Regions from separate parts of the Lysinibacillus sp. CTST325 genome, predicted to be linked through region 2. Evidence: riboswitches for the same ligand, from Rfam matches in the RefSeq annotation. Region 2 holds a riboswitch; the other holds the start of a gene.
What was found. Region 2 has a riboswitch for S-adenosylmethionine ahead of ACYQ73_RS13025 (MetQ/NlpA family ABC transporter substrate-binding protein). Riboswitches for the same ligand answer to the same signal wherever they lie in the genome.
Positions count from the first base shown of each region.

Region 1: it holds a riboswitch for S-adenosylmethionine, as region 2 does, so the genes downstream of both, metA (homoserine O-acetyltransferase MetA) here and ACYQ73_RS13025 (MetQ/NlpA family ABC transporter substrate-binding protein) in region 2, are expected to answer to the same signal.

Region 1 covers NZ_BAAFHO010000002.1:170,712-176,745, reverse strand. Annotated here, with positions in the region: gene ACYQ73_RS06315 (GerAB/ArcD/ProY family transporter) at 1-218, shown strand, start outside; partial or broken gene ACYQ73_RS06310 (spore germination protein) at 231-377, shown strand; gene ACYQ73_RS06305 (GerAB/ArcD/ProY family transporter) at 571-2,451, shown strand; gene metA (homoserine O-acetyltransferase MetA) at 2,515-3,450, opposite strand; SAM riboswitch class I at 3,599-3,709, opposite strand; gene ACYQ73_RS06295 (nucleotide excision repair endonuclease) at 3,905-4,276, shown strand; gene ACYQ73_RS06290 (TrmB family transcriptional regulator) at 4,349-5,131, opposite strand; gene ACYQ73_RS06285 (TSUP family transporter) at 5,257-6,034, shown strand, end outside.
Region 2 covers NZ_BAAFHO010000004.1:292,026-298,059, forward strand. Annotated here, with positions in the region: gene ACYQ73_RS13005 (hypothetical protein) at 1-97, opposite strand, end outside; gene ACYQ73_RS13010 (carbon-nitrogen family hydrolase) at 147-941, opposite strand; gene ACYQ73_RS13015 (PhzF family phenazine biosynthesis protein) at 1,023-1,817, opposite strand; gene ACYQ73_RS13020 (aminotransferase class I/II-fold pyridoxal phosphate-dependent enzyme) at 1,925-3,094, shown strand; SAM riboswitch class I at 3,310-3,414, shown strand; gene ACYQ73_RS13025 (MetQ/NlpA family ABC transporter substrate-binding protein) at 3,504-4,337, shown strand; gene ACYQ73_RS13030 (methionine ABC transporter ATP-binding protein) at 4,443-5,468, shown strand; gene ACYQ73_RS13035 (methionine ABC transporter permease) at 5,461-6,034, shown strand, end outside.

The DNA of each region.
Region 1 (6,034 bases), on a different contig from region 2:
GTACTACACAAAACGAAAGTAATAGTAATAACGTTAATTCTACTCAAATTGATAGTAGCAGTAATAACGTTAATTGCACTCAAATTGATAGTAGTAGCAATAGTGAAAATCCTTCACCTAGTAAAAGTGATAGCGCTTCAAGCAATACTACACAGAATGATAGCGATACCGGTAATAATCCAAACGGGGATAAAAATAAAGATTCTCCAGAAAGTTAAACAGCATAGTGAACTCCTATGCTGATAAGTGTTGCATCTCAACGAGAAGAAGTCCTCTTCCCTGCCATAGTCGAGGCACTCATCATTGAGTTAACCTTTGAGGTGTTAAGAGAAGCAGGTCTTCGAATGCCAAGAACCATTGGACTAGCCGTGTCCATCAAACGAAAACGATTGTTATTTTTTAAATTTTTTTATTGATCGGCGCCGCATTAAATATGGGGTCTCATTAAGGGTCAAAATTCCAAGCCCACTAGACTTGCTTACTTTTATTTTTTCACCAATTAAAGATTTCATTGTCTCCCTGACAAAATAATAAGGAACTTTATGTTAAGAGAAAAGGGGTAGCGTTCATATGGAAAAAGAAATAATTAGTTCAAGACAATTTATGATCATTACCCTTCTCTCTTCAATTGGGACTGCTATTTTAATTAGCCCTGCTAGTGTAACAAGTGAAGCAAAACAAGATGCCTGGATTGCAGCGATCATTAGTGTCGTTTTAAGTTTACTCTTAATAAAGCTTTTCGTTACTGTAGGAAAACGGACACCTACCCTTACATTTGTAGAGGCTAATGAAAAGATATTAGGTCGCTTTTTCGGAAAAATAACTTCGATTGGCTTTATTATTCTATCCTTTCTTTCTGCCGGTGAATTATTATATTTCATTGGCATTTTCATGAAAACATCAGTTATGCCTGAAACACCTACGATGGCCTTTGCTTTTCTGTTCAGCATTATCATTATTTATGCAGCATTTCTAGGAATTGAAGTTTTTGCCCGTTCTGCAGAAATACTATTCCCAATGTTTATTATAATTTTTATTTTTTTTGTAGTTTGTATTTCACCATCTGTCCATATGGAAAATCTACAGCCAATAATGGAAGTACCAGCAAAATCATTATTCTTTAGTATTATTCGATTAATGGGTATTTTTTCATTCCCACTTGTCATATTATTAATGATTTTTCCTTCTACTGTTAACGTCCATAAATCCGCACAAAAAGGTTTTTACATTGGCACAATTCTTGGAGGGATTGTCTTAATTGCTATCATCACACTGGCTATCCTTGTCCTAGGTCCGGCAAATACTGCTTCTAGGACATTTCCTAGCTATTCATTAGCCCAAAGAATTTCAATCGGGAATTTTTTGCAGCGTATTGAAGTTATTATGGCAGCCATGTGGATAATATCAATTTATATTAAAACTTTTATGTTTTTTTACGCTGGGGTCATCGGCATCTCACAAATATGTAAAATTAAAAATCATCGACCGCTCATTTTTCCATTCGGAATGATTATCCTTGGACTTTCACAAATTGTTCATCCTAATATCATTCATTCAGATATTTACAATAGAGAAACCTGGCCTATTTTTTCCTTTATTTTCGCAATCTTATTACCATTAGTTTTATTACTTGTCGCGAAACTTCGCAAAATTAACGGTAATCCAGGAAGTAATACTTGTAGTACACAGAATGAAAGCGGTAGTAATAACGGAAATGCTACACAAGGTGCAGGTAGCAATAATAACGATACTTCTACTCAGAGTGATAGTAGCAGTAATACCGGAAATGCTACTCAAAGTACAAGTAGTAGTAATAACAATAATTCTACTCAAACTAATAGTAGTATCAATGCCGGAAATACTTCTCAAAATGCAAGTAATAATAACGGAAATTGTACTCAAAATGTAAGTAGCGACAATACCGGAAATTCTTCTCAAAGTACAAGTAGTAGTAATAACGATAATTCTACTCAAAGTGATAGTAATAGCGATGCCAGAAATTCTTCTCAAAATACGAGTAAAAGTAATTACGATAATTCTTCTCAAAATGTAAGTAGCGACAATACCGGAAATGCTACTCAAAGTACAAGTAATAGTAATAACGATAATTCTTCTCAAAATGTAAGTAGCGACAATACCGGAAATGCTACTCAAAGTACTAGTAATAGTAATAACGATAATTCTTCTCAAAATGTAAGTAGCGACAATACCGGAAATGCTACTCAAAGTACAAGTAATAGTAATAACGATAATTCTTCTCAAATTGATAGTAATAGCAATTCTTCTCAAAATGCAAGTAGTAGCAACACCGGTAATGCTACTCAAAATGAAAGTACTAGTAATAACGATAATTCTTCTCAAATTGATAGTAGTAGCAATACTACACAAAATGATAGCGATACCGGCAATACTCCAAACAGTGATAAAAATAACAATTCATCAGAAAATTAACAGCTTAAATGCGAAAAAAATGACGACCCTGTAATAACAAGGTCATCATTTTTATTTGAGATATTAAATATGATATTCAATTTCATCAACAAAATCCCATTCGTATGGTGTTTCTTGGTAAACATAGTAGTTCAACCAATTCGAGAATAATAAATGTGTATGGGCACGCCATGAATTAATCGGTTCATTTGCTGGATTATCTTGTGGGAAGTAATTCACAGGGACATCAATATCTAATCCTTTCGCAACATCACGACTATACTCATCAGCTAAAGTCGTTGCATCATATTCGAGATGACCCGTAATCATAATGTTTTTATTATCCTTAGATTGCACAATAAAAACACCAGCATCTTCAGAATACGATAGTAATCGTAAATCAGGATGGCTAAGTACTTCATCAATTGATACGGATGTATAACGTGAATGTGGTGCCGTAAATAAATCACTAAAGCCACGAACTAAATCCACTGTTAAATCCGTAATGACATGAGAATACACACCTGAGCATTTAGCAGGAAGCCCAATTTTACCGATACCGTAATGATGGTATAACGCCGCCTGTGCACCCCAACATATATGTAAAACAGATGTTACGTTTGTCTTGGACCAATCCATAATTTCTGAAATTTCCTGCCAGTAGTTCACTTCTTCAAATTCCATTTTTTCTACTGGTGCACCCGTAATAATCATGCCGTCATAGCGGCGATGACGAATTTGATTGAAGGTCGTGTAAAATAACTGTAAATGTGATTTACTGACATTTTTCGATTCATGTGTAGCAGTATTTAAAAATGTAATATTTACTTGTAAAGGTGTATTCCCCAATAAACGAAGTAATTGCAGTTCTGTTTTTTCTTTTTCTGGCATTAAGTTAAAAATTAATATATTTAACGGACGAATTTGTTGAGTTTTTGCTCTATCTTCTTCCATGACGAAGATTTTTTCCTCACGTAAATGTTCTCCAGCTGGTAAGTTTTTCGGAATATTAATTGGCATCTTGCATTCCCCTCTCTTTTATTTCTCTCTGTTAAAATCAATTAATCAATGCACGGGCCCTGCGCAAAGTTCATTATGTCAAACGATAAAATTAAAAAATCCCCCACATTCCATATGAGATAGAATGAGAAGGATTTTTCCACGTTCACTCTTATCTCTCAAAGGACAAATCCTTTGCTGGAATTAGCACCTTTCTAACTCTCGTTAGAGGTTGCTGAAGTGTCATCGGGCCAAATCCCTCAACTTCTCATGATAAGATTATTTAATTAAAAAGAATTGTAACATGAACAATTAAGAATATCAATAATACATAGAATATTTTGTTATTAATCATGCATGTCATTATGTAATTTGTTTAACACTAATCTTGAATGTTTACATTCATTATTTGATGGTAAACATGCTGTACTTATGTTAACATATACCTTTAGTAACAGAGAGGAACGTGAATAGTTTGATTAAAATTGAATTTCCAAAACCAGATTTAGTAATTCGCCAACGCGAACAAGATTTAAAGCCTGGAGATGTGCCAATCACACCATACCATGGTTTTATCGACTTCCATAAAATCACTCGTGAAAACGGTGGTATTTTCTTATTCTACAATGAACAGAACGAACTATTATTTGTAGGTAAAGCACGTAAAATTCGTCAACGTATTAAAAAGCATTTTGAGGACAATGTGTCACCAATGAAAAATCATCGTGATGAAATTTTCAAAATTGAAGTGTATGAAGTGGAAGATCCAATGGAACGTGAAATTTACGAAACGTACGCGATCAATTCATTCCGCGCTAAATACAATGTTGATAAAGTATTTTATTAATATGTAACGAAAAAAGAATCTGCTCGCCTTCTGTAATGTACATGACGGCTTGCAGATTCTTTTTCAATACTTTCATTCTAAGAAAAATGCTTTACGTTCTTTAGTAATCCATTCCTCAAGCTCCGTATCATCGCGCTTTAAAAGGCGGTTAACAAGCACGTCATGCCATACATAATCCTCTAATAAATAGATATGAACAGGATCATTGGTAATAAAAGCCGTTTCCTGATTTGAAGGAGAGTGACCATAAATCATTTGCTTGCCATCTACCGATAAAATAAACCAATGAGGTGTAGACGCATTCCTCGTATAGCGAGTGATACGGTGTTGGTCAACGGAAGCTAAATGGTCCTCCACATACAAGGTAATTCCATGAACAGGGATATGCTTCGCTACCTCATGTATATCTTCCCGCAATTCTTCATACATATCTTCCCACATGGATAATAAGACTTTTTTCTCCGCTTTTTTTAATAAAGACTGACAATAATTGACGATTGCCTCTTTTCCTTTTAACGTGACAACCTTATGCTCCGCTTCCTGCTCATTTACCTCCAACTTTTCTAATCGATCACTAATCGACGAGAAGTTAGATTGCCAGCGTTGCTGAATTTGTTGTAAAAACACAGCGACAGGTATGGAAGAGTATGTCGTTTGATCTGCCGTTTCTTCTTTCAGTACTAACCCTTTTTCAACAAGTACATCAAGTATGTCGTATATTCTTGCACGAGGGATACCGGAGTTTTTACTTACTTGATAAGCACTAACATGACTATTTTGGACGAGTGCAGTATAGGCCTTTGCTTCATATTCTGTGAATCCCAGTTCTTTTAATTGGGCGATTAATTCAACCATTCGATCCCTCCGTTTCCTTTATTATAAGTTAAGGCTATGATGATAAGCCAACAAAAAAATTAGTCTTTACAGCCTCGTGAAATTTAGTTACTATTTCAGTAGTAACTATCTAAAGAGGTGTAAACATGCTATTTGAAGTAGATTTAAATGTAGTCATATTATTAATATCTTTTGGATTTTTAGCCGCCTTTGTGGATGCGGTCGTTGGCGGTGGTGGCTTAATCGCATTACCTGCCCTTATGTTTGCTGGTTTAAATCCAGCAGCAGCCGTAGCAACTAATAAACTTGCCGGCACCATGGGTTCTTTGACATCAACCATTTCTTTTTATCGTTCTGGTCAGCTAGAAATTCGGTCAGTTATCAAATACTTTCCCCTAGCCTTTATAGGATCACTTTTTGGGGCTTGGACTGTCCATTTAATCAATCCTGAATTACTAAAACCACTCATGCTTATAATGCTTGCTGCTGTTGCTGTCTATACAATCTTTAAAAAAGATTGGGGTTCAGTAGCTGCAGTCAAAAATTTAAAGTTTACGCACTTAGTCCTATTCATGCTGTTGTTATTTACCATTGGGTTTTATGATGGGTTTCTTGGTCCAGGAACTGGCTCATTTTTAATCTTTAGCTTTTTATTAGTCGGCTTCGATTTCTTAAAGGCAGCAGGAAATGCGAAATTTTTAAACTTAGCAAGTAATTTTGCCGGACTTTTAATGTTCGCCTACTTAGGTCAGATTCATTATGCTTATGGTTTACTCATGGGTATCGCTCAAATTGCTGGTGCAATGGTAGGCTCACGTATGGCAATTAAAAAAGGGAGCGGCTTTGTTCGCGTATTATTTATTATCGTAACGATTACTTTGTTAACTAAAAATGCTTATGATTACATAAAAAACGCCGTAGATA
Region 2 (6,034 bases):
CGGCGATGTTCTCCTGGTTATCAGCGATGTTTGCAAGTTTATCGGCGATGTTCTCCTGGTTATCAGCGATGTTTGCAAGTTTATCGGCGATGTTCATCGGTTAAGCACGCTCAAGATGCTATGCTCCTTGAGCGTGCTATCTGATTTTAGTTTTCGGTAACTACTCCGTTGTATAATCCAGGTCTGCGGTCGTCATAAACAGGAATTCGGCCTCTTACTTCATCGACAATCGAAAAGTCCACGTCGATGACAGCTACTTCTTCGTCCTCTGCACCAATCCACAGCACTTCGCCCCATGGTTGAATAATCATTGATTGACCATTGAAGTTTTCTACCTTTCTAGAAATACGATTGACAGCAATCACAAAGCATTGATTTTCAATGGCGCGTGCTTGCAACAATGTTTTCCAATGATCAATACGTGGTGTTGGCCATTGTGCCGGTACGAACAAGACCTTTGCCCCTTCTAAGGCGTGAGCACGTAGCCATTCAGGGAAGCGAATATCGTAGCAAATCACGCCTGCAGCCTCGATCTCTCCAAGGGCAAAGCGATTCATTTCATCCCCCGCTTCTAAATATAAATGCTCGTCCATCAAACGGAACAGATGTGCCTTGTTATATTCACCTACTAACTCACCATTTTTATCAAACGTATACATCGTGTTGTAAAATTTATCGCCCTTCTTCGTTGAAACAGAGCCACCCACAATATGTACGCCAAGCTCTTTCGCTAGTTTTGATAAAAATGCTTTCGAACGCTCTCCATTCACATCTGCAAGCTCTGATAATTTTTCAAGAGCATAGCCTGAATTCCACATTTCTGGTAGTACAATAATTTCTGCACCTTGTTTTGCCGCTTCACGAATCTTGTCTTCAGCGCGAGCAAAATTTTCTTCTACTTTGCCAAAGCCTACGTTTAATTGGATACAACCAATTTTCATTGCTATTCCTCCTCTAGACAGTACTATTCTGTATTTATACTACAATAAATCAACCTTACTTCCATGGTTTAAGCTCAATATTTAGATTAATATTTCACCACTTAATACTTGAACTGCAGAACCTGCAATAGCAACATCTTTTATTTTTGGTGTAACGTACAATAATCCACCACGTTTTGAAAGCTGTTTGCTCACGATACTTTCTTTTGATAATTTTTCACACCAGTAAGGTCCTAGCGCACCATGAGTGGAACCATTTACATGATCCTCATCAATGCCTTGTGCTGGAGAAAAAAATCTTGAGACAATATCAATCCCCTCATCCATAGAACGGCTTGTAATACAAACACCACGTACAGGGAACTGTTTCATCGCAGAAAAATCAGCTTTGAAATCCGCAATATACTCTTCGTGACGTAGCTCCACGATATAATCCAATTCTGTTTTCCCTACATATGTTGGTTTCACACCAAGCCATTCTTCAAGCTCCACAGGACATTCAATCTCTTCTAATCGGTACTTTTGAATTGTTATTTCAACTAGTTCATTCAACCAATTTGCTTGCAAAGGGCCACTTACAGTCTGGAATGTAATTGAAGAATTGACGGGTACAATTCCTTGTTTCCAGAGTAAAAAAGCGCTAGCGATTGTTCCATGTCCACAAATCGGTATTTCCTTTGCTGGCGTAAACCATCTAAGAAAAAAATCATGATCCTTCTTTTGGACAAAAGCTGTTGTTGGCACGGGAATCTCCTGAGCAATTTTCTGCATAATTGACTCAGGTATGGTTGAATCAAGTAAACAGACTGCTGCGGGATTTCCCTTGTAAAGCTCTGTAGTAAAAGCATTGATGATAAAATACGAGACTTTGTTCAATTTTCCTCACCTCATATATTATTAGGCTCTAGACAATTAGTAAAAAAAGTAATACTATTTGCATCATATCTTTAATAATTATTATATTCTGAAAAAGGTGGACGTGCATGGAATTCTCAAAAAAACTACAGCAACTCCCAACTCAATTTTTTGCAGCACTTGTGCAAAAAGTAAACGCTGCTCTTGCTGAAGGGCGTGATGTTATCAATCTTGGTCAAGGTAATCCAGATCAACCCACTCCTTCACACATTATTAAAGCATTACAGGAGGCGGCAGAAAATCCTCAAAATCATAAATACCCTCCATTTCGTGGCATAGCAGAATTACGCCAAGCAGCCGCAAGCTTCTACAAACGTGAATACAATGTTGACATTGACCCTGAAACAGAGGTAGCTATTCTCGGTGGTACGAAAATTGGTCTTGTTGAGCTACCATTAGCCGTTTTAAACCCCGGTGATACAATGCTATTACCTGATCCTGGATATCCAGATTACTTATCAGGTGTCGTATTAGGTGATGTTAATTTTGAAGTTATGCCTCTTTTTGCAGAAAATCATTTCCTGCCTGATTATAATGCTTTATCCGATGAAGTAAAAGAAAAGGCGAAGATGCTTTACTTGAATTACCCGAATAACCCAACTGGTGGCACTGCAACACTTGAATTTTTCGAGGAAACAGTACGCTTTGCAAAAGAGCACAACATTATCGTAGCACATGATTTTGCCTACGGAGCGATTGGATTTGACGGCAATAAACCTATCAGCTTCCTGCAAGCTGATGGTGCAAAAGATATCGGTATCGAAATGTATACATTATCCAAAACGTATAATATGGCAGGCTGGCGCATTGGTTTTGCAGTTGGTAACCCCGATATTGTTGCAGCCATTAATCTTATTCAAGATCATCTATTTTGTAGTCAATTTCCTGCCGTGCAACAAGCCGCGGCAATTGCACTTACCGCTTCCCAGAGTTGCGCGGATACGCTAAGAGCGACTTATGAGCGTCGACGAAACGTCCTGATCGAGGAAGCGCAGCGAATTGGTTGGCAAGTAACAGCACCGAGAGGCTCTTTCTTTGCATGGCTCCCTGTTCCATTAGGTTTTACGAGTGAACAATTTGCCGATTTATTGCTCGACAAAGCTGATATTGCAGTAGCTGCAGGCAATGGCTTCGGTCAATATGGTGAAGGCTATGTGCGGGTTGGTTTACTTGTTAGCGAAGACCGCTTACGTGAAGCAATCAGCAGAATTGAAAAATTAAACTTATTTAGCTCCTGAACATTTCAATCCCCTACCTGAAAAACTGTTCCATTAGCTCAAACTTGCTACGGGGACAGTTTTTTCTCTCTCTTGCATACTCCACCCCTTATTCTAGCGGATTCTTTCGCAACTAAATATTATAACAAAATAAAAAATTTTAAAAATTCAATTGACTTACTATATCCTATAATTTATATTAGTTCTATCGGATTTACAAAAAAAATATTATAAATCTCTTATCAAGAGTAGCTGAGGGACTGGCCCTATGAAGCTCGGCAACCTCCTTTTTTAAGGAAGGTGCTAAATCCTGCAAACGATTATCGTTTGAAAGATAAGAGAGGACGTTTTTTCATGAGCCTCTCTTAATTTTTTAGGAGAGTTTTTTTTATTTTCAAAAACCGATAAAAAAACTTTGGAGGTATGTTTCATGAAAAAGAAAAATAAAATTTTATTAGGTTTAGCAAGTCTCACATTAGTAGCAGCATTAGTAGGCTGTGGTACTAAAGAAAATAGTAAGGATAGTCAAAGTAAGGCTATTAATGAAAATAAGATTGTAGTAGGTGTAACTTCGGGTCCACACGAACAAATTGCTGAGGTTGTAGCGAAAGTTGCCAAAGAAAAAGGCTTAGAGGTAGAAGTAAAATCTTTCTCTGATTATGTTTTACCAAATACATCGTTAGCAGAGGGCGATCTTGATGTAAACAGTTATCAACACAAGCCATTCCTCGAGACATTTAACAAAGATCACAATACAGATTTAGTGCCCGTTGGAAAAACTATTTTAAATCCTTTAGGTATTTACTCTGAGAAATATAAATCATTCGATGACGTTCCTGATGGTGCAACGTTCGGATTACCAAATGATCCAACAAACGGGGCTCGTGCCCTATTTGTCCTTCAAGAGGCAGGCTATATTAAATTAAAAGACGGTGCAGACTTAACAGCATCTATTCGCGATGTGGAAGAAAACAAAAAGAATTTGAAATTCATTGAATTAGAGGCTGCACAAATTCCAAAACAGCTTAGTGAAGTAGATGTAGCAGCTATTAATACAAACTTCGCTCTCGATGCTGGCATTAATCCTAAAAAAGACTCCATTCTTTTAGAATCTACGGACTCTCCATATGTGAATTACATTGTAGTACGTGCTGAAAACAAAGATGACCCAACGATCAAAAAATTTGTTGAAGCTTATCAATCCGATGAAGTACGCAAATTTATTGAAGAAAAATTCCAAGGCTCTGTAATTCCAAGCTGGTAAGTGACGATTAAGTATCTTTCATAAAATCAAGAATCTGCGAGGCTCCTACAGGAAAGCTAGCAGATTCTTGCTTTATAGAAGGACTTAGAAAGGAGATATCACAGTATGATTCAACTAGAAAATATAACAAAAGAATTTAAAACTAAAAATGGTATCGTTAAAGCAGTAGATGGTATTAACCTGCATGTCAAAAAAGGTGAAATTCATGGGGTTATTGGCTACAGTGGTGCAGGAAAAAGTACCCTTATTCGCTGCGTTAATTTATTAGAACGTCCAACAACAGGAAAGGTATTGATCGATCATGTGGATATTACTTCCCTTTCTCTAAACGACCTTCGCAAAACTCGTCAAAAAATCGGGATGATCTTCCAGCATTTTAACCTTTTAAAAACAGCGACCGTATACAATAATATCTCGGTACCATTAAAGCTTCTAGGCTATAACGACTCTGAAGTAAAAAAACGTGTTGCAAAATATGCAGAAATTGTTGGCCTAACAGAGAAATTAGATAGTTATCCTAGCCAGCTTTCAGGTGGTCAAAAACAACGTGTCGCTATTGCACGCGCCCTTGCCCAAGAACCTGAGATTTTGCTCAGTGATGAAGCGACAAGTGCACTCGACCCTGAAACAACTGACGCCATTCTTGAGCTTCTCTTGAAAATTAATCGCGAGATGGGCATCACTATTTTACTCATTACACATGAAATGAATGTTATTCAAAAAATTTGCGACGATGTATCCGTTCTTGAATCAGGAGCGGTTGTGGAATACGGCTCTGCTATAGACCTATTTTCAAAGCCTCAGCATCCAACGACACGAAAGTTTTTAAATACCATTTCTCAACGTAATTTATCCCCTTCCCTTATCGAGCAATTAAATGTTTCTGGAAGTGTTATTCGTTTAACTTTCCTTGGTGAAAGTACAGGAAAACCATTACTAGCAGAAGTGAGTAAAGTTTATGATGTTCAACCAAATATTTTATCAGCCAATATCATTGAATTAAAAAACGGCATTGTCGGTAATATTGTCGTGCATCTACACGGTGAAGCACATATCGTAGAAAAAGCACTTAAATATTTTACAGAAAACGGAGTAAGTGTCGAGGAATTAGGAGGTGGATTAAATGAATAGTATTCAAAGCTTCTTTGCAGATTGGTCAGATGTTATTGGGAAATCCATTATCGAAACCTTCCAAATGGTCGGAATTTCACTATTCTTTTCTATTTTAATTGGGATTCCGTTAGGGCTTTTAATCGTTTTAACTCGCCCGGGGCAATCGTTTGAAAATAAATTTCTCTACCAATTTTTCAATTTATTTATTAATATTATCCGCTCTGTACCGTTCATTATTTTACTATTCTTCATTTTACCGTTTACGAAGCTAATCGTCGGCACAACTATCGGTGTAAAAGGTGTTATTGTGCCGCTTGTTGTTTATACAGCGCCTTATATTGCGCGCCTTATGGAAACGGCACTTTTAGAAGTTGATCCAGGTGTTGTAGAAGCTTATACAGCAATGGGCATTAAACGTCGTCATATTATTTGGAATGTCTTATTACGTGAGGCGCGCCCATCCATTATTTTAGGTTTAACGATTGCTACAATCGGTCTTATCGGAGCAACAGCAATGGCCGGAATGGTTGGTGCTGGTGGTTTAGGTGATCTCGCATACCGTTACGGTCATTTACGCTATGAGG